2 regions of the Candidatus Enterococcus lowellii genome follow, and region 2 is predicted to be linked to the other one. Evidence: riboswitches for the same ligand, from Rfam matches in the RefSeq annotation. Region 2 holds a riboswitch; the other holds the start of a gene.

Region 1 (3,459 bases), 220 kb from region 2:
TTGAGTAAACTTGCTTCTTGAATGGCACGCACTTCATTTTTAATCGCAGGCAACGAATGCACGACGACTAATAAACCATAAATAAAGTTCGGTGCGACACCTTTTTGTTCTAAAACCAACAATAATTCTTCTAAATCTACACCGACAGCAAAGGATAAGCCCAATGCTGCAAACGCATAAGTTCGTGTCAGCAACAAAATCGCGTCTTCACTCCCACTCCCATTTAACATGACGGACCAATAAGTAGAAAATGCTGGAATCAAAGGAAGCAACACCAAGAGAATGACACTCGCCCACTTCCTCTGAAACAAGAAAAACAACACAGCTAAGCCTATCAGAAAAATATTCAAGGAAACGCTCCTCGTAAATGAAATCTCAAGAGTTAAAATGAGAATAAAGAGACTCATGTTTAAGGCATTGGTTTTTTTCATGAACGTTCACCTACTTGTAACGCTTGCTTTTCCAACACAATGTGATGGTGACTAATACCAGCTAATGGCGCTAAACGATGTGTCACAATTAAGAAATCCTGTTGGTTCGATTGTTCTTGAATCCATTCTACAAAATACCTACACGCTTTTTGATCTAAACCAGCAAAGGGTTCATCTAACAAAAGAAACTCTAAATCCAGACTGAGCATACTAATTAATTGCACAATTTTCTTTTGCCCTTCACTTAAATGAAACAAGCTTTGCGTACCATCAATCTTAAAATAAGCTAATGCTTCTTGTTGTTTTGCACGGATTTCTGGGTTTTGGTTCTTACTAAACAACAATTCTTCTTGAACGGTTAACGTTACAAATTGTTTAGCAGCATCTTGGACAACTAATGACATGGTTTGATAAAGTTGGCGTTTTTTTCTTAACTTTTTGCCATTCAAAAACATTTTACCTCGGTATTTTTCTAGTTGAGACATGGCTTTTAACAAGGAAGTTTTACCAGCCCCATTTGCTCCTGTTAATGTGGTAATCCCTTTGTTTAATTGCCAACTTGTCTCAAGCAACAATTGCTTATTTCGTTGGATTTGTACCTTTTGTAAATCGAAAAATGGCGGTCGCTTATCTTTTGATGGATGCAAATAAAAACAAGTGGTTGCATCTAGTTTATCAAGTGAACATGTATGCAGTTTTCCCTTGGTCAATTCCACGACTTGATCGACCACCTCTTGATACCCTAACCAGTCATGATCGCTTAAAATGATGGTTTTCCCTTGATTGCGTAGTTGTTTTAGCTTTTGAATCAAACGCAAGCGTGATTCAGAGTCGATACTAGCAAAAGGTTCATCTAAGATTAAAATTGGTGCATCAATGGCTAAAATAACGGTCAAAGCTGCTCGTTGTCTCTCGCCACCAGATAACTGATTGATTTCCCTATCAGCCAAATGTGAGGTCTCACCTAGTGCTAACGCGTGGTTCATTCGGCGATTTATTTCAGAAACGGCCAGACCTAAATTTTCTAACGCAAAAATAATTTCTTTACGTAGTGTTCGCATAGTAAATTGTTGACTAGGATTTTGAAAGACCATCCCCACTGTTTGCGCTTTTTCTTTCATCGAAGCAGTTGCTAAATTTTTACCATCTAATAAAATTTTGCCCGTATAAGAAAGTTGAGCAAAACCCGCAATGAGCCGAAATAAGGTTGATTTACCGCTCCCACTATCTCCTGTCACCAAAATAAATTGCTGTTTTGGAAAAACAAACGACAAACGATTCAAAATGATGTGCTTTTGTTGCTGAAAAGTGACGTCTTTTAATTCAATCATGAAACAGATACCCTAGCGTCTTGAATTTTTTGATAGATTTTCATAATTTGTGTAACTAGAATGACACCGAAAAAGACGACCGAAATAAAGCGAACGGCAAATAGTGCTGCTACCATGCCTAAACCGTATGTGCCATAACCAAACTTGAAGAATTCATAGATAAAGCTTAAGACAGTGGTACCAATCGCTCCATAAAATAAAGCAACTTTATCGTAACGTTGATATTTTGTCACCATGAACCCTAATTCCGTACCAAAACCTTGAATCAAACCAGATAATAAAACACCTGGGCCAAAATACGAACCGTACAGCATTTCAGCTAACGCCGCTAATAGCTCTCCTAAAGTAGCACTGCCTTTTCTTGGCACTAACATTCCTGCCACCGGTGCCGCCATTGTCCATAAGCCAAATAGAATTTCATTGGCAAACGGGCTGAGTCCTAGCGGTGTGAGCGCAGCATTTAACAGCGAATACAAGACGCCTGCCCCCATAAATACCCCACCAAATAAAAACGCTAAAAATGCGAGTAAAACCACTTGTTGCAATGACCATTTTTGCATAAAAAAACTCCTTTCATTCCAAAAATAGAAGCAAAAGGAGTTCTGTCTGTAGACAGATTATGGCAAATAAAAACCTGACTAAATAAACTTAGTCAGGCACTCATCACAATAATAAACACATTTCCCTGCGCCAGTATTAACTGTTTCAGGTTCAATGGGTATAATCTCAGCTTGACAGCACCCCAAATGTTTCTATATTTAATTTTTTAAAAGTATAACATACCTTTATTTAGACGTCCACTTTAAAAAAGTAAACTCAATAATAATGCTAATACGTAGCTTGCATTAAACAATACCATATTTTGAATCGCATAGCCAAAGCTTTTAGGTTGTGGCAAGGTTTCTTGGAACGCTATCAAATTACGGCGCACTTTTGGTAAACTCACAAAAACGATTAAAATCGGCCAACGGAATACCCAGAATAAAAAGCCTACTAAAATTGTAGCATAACAAGCATACATCATGATTTGAAATAACTGTACGCCCTTTTCACGACCAATGTAATAAACCAATGTATAGCGGTCATTCTCGATGTCTGTTTCTAAATCGCGTAAGTTATTCGCCAACATAATATTGGCAATCGTAAATACTAAAGGTAAGGATGCCACAAAAATTGCTAAAATCCCCCAAAATTGACCACTTAATGAAAAACTATTATTTTTAAAACTAATATCTAGATAAAAGACACGTTGATTGACGGTATTCAAATAAACTGTCATCGCAAATAAACCTAAGCCCATTGTTAGGCCACTCGCAAGTTCACCTAATGGCATACGTGAAACAGGAATCGGACCAAATGTATAGAAAATTCCAACTAGGCAAACCATCCCGCCCATGATTAAAAAGAGCCAGCCAGTCATCATGCTTAATAATAGCCCAATAATCGCTGAAATTCCTAACATAATTAAAATCATTTTACGAACCAACGCAGGTGAGATTCGTTCACGACCAATCACATTTTGCTCATATTTATAAGTATCTGAATGTGCCTTTTTAAAGTCCATATAATTGTTAATCGCTGTAGTAGTCATATCAAAAGTTAACATTCCGATGAAAAACAACACCGTATAAAACCCATGAAATTCGTTAAAATGTGCTAATGAATACAGCACGCCGATAAGAAATGGGAAAAGACTC
Region 2 (3,459 bases):
GTGTGATGTCATTGCCTAATTCGGCTTTGGCTTCTTCCCAATACTTCAAGGCTTCATCTTTGTTGTATTCCATCAAATTGCCCGCTTCTTCACGGAAATCAATGCCGGTGGTTGGATTGCTAACAAATCCTTCTGTTACCGCACCATACAGAGGTTTTGAACCATCTGCCATGACATTGTTCACTAAGGTTTCTTTGTCGATACCCAACGCAAGAGCTTTACGTAAATGAATGTTTTTAAGTGGGGTATCTTTGCCTCCGCGAACTTGATTCATGCGGATATAGTTCATCGTTGCAGTTGGATAGGAATGGAAGTCTTCATTATTTAAATTTTGTTTTGCCAACTCACCAGTTAAGGTAGCGACATCTAATTGACCATCATTGAATAAATTCAAAGCAGTTGAAGCTTCTTTGATGACATCATAATGGATATTTTCGGCTTTGACATTGGCTTTGTCCCAATACTTGTCGTTCTTCACTAAATCCCAACTTGTTTCAGATTGTTTCCAGTTTTCGACGATGAAGGGTCCGTTATAAACCACACTTTCACTATCTTTCCCATAATTATTTCCAAATTCTTTTAATGCTGTTTGATTTTGTGGGAAGAATGTTGGAAAAGTGAGCAATGACGTAAAATAAGGTTTGGCTTCACTTAAATGAACTTCCAAAGTTTGGTCGTCCAAAGCTTTTACCCCTAGTTCATCCACTTCTTTTTCACCTGCTGAAATCGCTGCGGCATTTTCAACCGTATCAATTAATAAAAAGCTATAAATCAAAGCATTTTTTGGATCAATCATTTTTTTCCAAGCAGTTTCAAAGTCATGTGCAGTTACTGGTTCATCATTACTCCAAACAGCATCGTCTCGTAAAGTAATCGTATAAGTTTTACCATCTTCAGAAATTTCAGGCAATTCTTTCGCTACGGCAGGAATGACGTCATCATTTTCATCTAACGCGTATAAACCTTCAAAAGCTGCTGTGTGAGTAATTGCATCTGGAAAATCTAACATATTAGAGGTATCTAACGTTGTTAATTCTGATGCAGACATCAAATTAATTGGTGTTGCTTCTTCTTCTTTTGGTGCGCCTGTTGAACACCCTACTAGTGCGAAAGCAGCAAGGGCACCTAACCAAATTCCCTTTTTATTCATTTTATTCCTCCTAGTTACGGTCGACTAACATCCAGACAACTACTGCGGGTTCATCGCCGTCATTATAATTGATGTGACCTTCGCCTTTTTCAATTAATTGCGCATCACCTGGTTTGCCAAGTAAATCTTGTCCATCCTCCAAGATTGTATGTGCCGTGCCAGAGATGACGTACGAATATTCATCTTGGTCGTGGCGAGCAAAACCTTCTGCTGGACTTTTTTCACCGGGTTGTAGCGTAATTAAGCCCATCGTGACACGCTCGTTTGGTTGGTTCTTTTGGTCAAAAAAGATAGTCATCTTTTCAGCCAGAGTTGGTTTAATAATCATAGCAGCGCTCCTCTCTTTATTACACCTAATAATACTTGAAACCGTTACAATGTCAATCGTTCAAAAGTTTTTAACGGATTAAAAGAGAAAAAAATTGCATTAAGGTTTTCAATACCTAAAAACTATGCTATGCTTTTGCTGTAGTTAAAATTAAATAGAATCTACTCGCAAAGGGGAGTCCATTTGGGCTGAGATTGAGTTTACTCTAAACCCTCCGTACCTGTTTCGATCATTCGAGCGTAGGAATTGTGACGAGTTGAAGTGTACATTAGATATATCATCCACTTCTCCTTTGTGAATTGTAAAGATTCTGAAGGAGGAGTTTTTTTATGCGTTCATCAACAACAAAAATTTGGGTGGAAGGAACTATTTTGGCCGCTTTAGCGATGGTCTTATCATTTATTCCTTTAGACATTGGTTCAAGTTTTTCTATTTCACTCGGACAAATTCCCATTGCCGTTTATGCGTTGCGACGTGGTCCTAAAGCCGGTTTATTAGCAGCGTTCATTTGGGGGATTTTGCACTTCCCAGCTGCCAAAGTTTACTTTTTAAGTGTCATTCAAGTCTTAATCGAATACCCTATTGCCTTTACTTTTGCTGGTTTAACAGGTCTTGCAGCAACTAAATTACAAAAAGCAATTGCTGCGGGAGATACGATAACTGCTCGCAAACAAATTGTTTCAGGAGTCTTTATCGGAGCTTTGGCACGATACTTCTGGCATTTTGTAGCTGGTTGGGTCTTTTGGGGAATGTATGCGTTATGGGGCATGAGTCCAGTCGTCTTTTCTTTAGTAATGAATGGCATTAGTGGCTTGGCAACGGCGCTTGTGACGACAATTGTTTTATTGGTGCTTTATCGCATGAATCCAACGATTTTCGTTCCTAAAGATACCTTGAGATAAGGAGTAGTTGATGGATTTTGTAACAATTGCCCGCGATGCTGCTCAGAGAAGCTGGGAAAATAGCTTGGCACACCCGTTTATTCAGGAATTACATCAAGGAACATTATCGGAAAGTTGTTTTCGTTATTATTTATTACAAGATCGCTATTATTTGGAATCGTTACAATCCGTTTACCTAGCTATTGGTCAACAAACAGAACTTCCACAAATAAAAATGATGATGGAACAAGGTGCGAAGCGTTTAGTAGCGGGCGAAATAAGTATTCGCGAAACTTTTTTTGAACGATTGCAGATTACGGAACAAGAAGTTCAACAAACGCCGCTTGCAACGGTCCCAAAACGTTATGTTGCACATATGCATCAGCAATTACAGCACTCTGTTTCTGTTGCTTTTGCAAGTTTATTACCTTGTGCTTGGTTGTATCAAGAAATTGGTTTAGCGTTGTCTTCGGGGTCACCACACCCAGTGTATCAGCGTTGGATTGAAACCTGTATTACACCAGAAAGTATGGCAATTGTTGCTCAAGAAAAAGAATTATTGAATCAGTTATATCAAAAAGCAACAGCAAGCGAACGCCATCAGATGATAGAAGCATTTGTGACAAGTGTCAAAATGGAAGAAGCTTTTTGGGATATGGCGTATTATTTCAATAGATAAAGGAGTCCATTATGGGAAACCAAAAATTACAGAAATTAACGTATCTAGCAATGATGATTGCGTTAGATGTTGTGTTATCACCACTGTTTCGAATTGAAGGCATGGCACCTATGTCGAGTGTGATGAATGTCTTAGCAGGTGTATTATTAGGACCGCTTTATGGGACAATCATGGCATTTGTCTGTGGTGTGATTCGGATAACTTTATTAGGAATTCCCCCGTTGGCTCTTACTGGGGCAGTATTCGGTGCTTTTTTTGCAGGGCTGGGTTATCGTTTGTATCCTTCTGTCGTTTCTTCGATGGTTGGAGAAATTATTGGTACAGGAATCATTGGTTCATTATTGTCTTATCCTGTAATGGTTTGGTTCACAGGTAGTAGCAGTGATTTTTATTGGTTGATGTATACCCCTCGTTTTATCGG

Evidence for each region. Region 2 has a riboswitch for thiamine pyrophosphate ahead of thiT (energy-coupled thiamine transporter ThiT). Riboswitches for the same ligand answer to the same signal wherever they lie in the genome.
Region 1: another riboswitch for thiamine pyrophosphate. It lies ahead of DOK78_RS01270 (ECF transporter S component); the one in region 2 lies ahead of thiT (energy-coupled thiamine transporter ThiT).

The regions. Positions count from the first base shown of each region.
Region 1 is NZ_CP147251.1:280,823-284,281, forward strand. Features, by position in the region: gene DOK78_RS01260 (cobalt ABC transporter permease) at 1-431, opposite strand, end outside; gene DOK78_RS01265 (ABC transporter ATP-binding protein) at 428-1,762, opposite strand; gene DOK78_RS01270 (ECF transporter S component) at 1,759-2,322, opposite strand; TPP riboswitch at 2,428-2,517, opposite strand; gene menA (1,4-dihydroxy-2-naphthoate polyprenyltransferase) at 2,565-3,459, opposite strand, start outside.
Region 2 is NZ_CP147251.1:496,134-499,592, forward strand. Features, by position in the region: gene DOK78_RS02355 (peptide ABC transporter substrate-binding protein) at 1-1,150, opposite strand, end outside; gene DOK78_RS02360 (cupin domain-containing protein) at 1,161-1,478, opposite strand; TPP riboswitch at 1,640-1,741, shown strand; gene thiT (energy-coupled thiamine transporter ThiT) at 1,808-2,380, shown strand; gene tenA (thiaminase II) at 2,391-3,038, shown strand; gene thiW (energy coupling factor transporter S component ThiW) at 3,092-3,459, shown strand, end outside.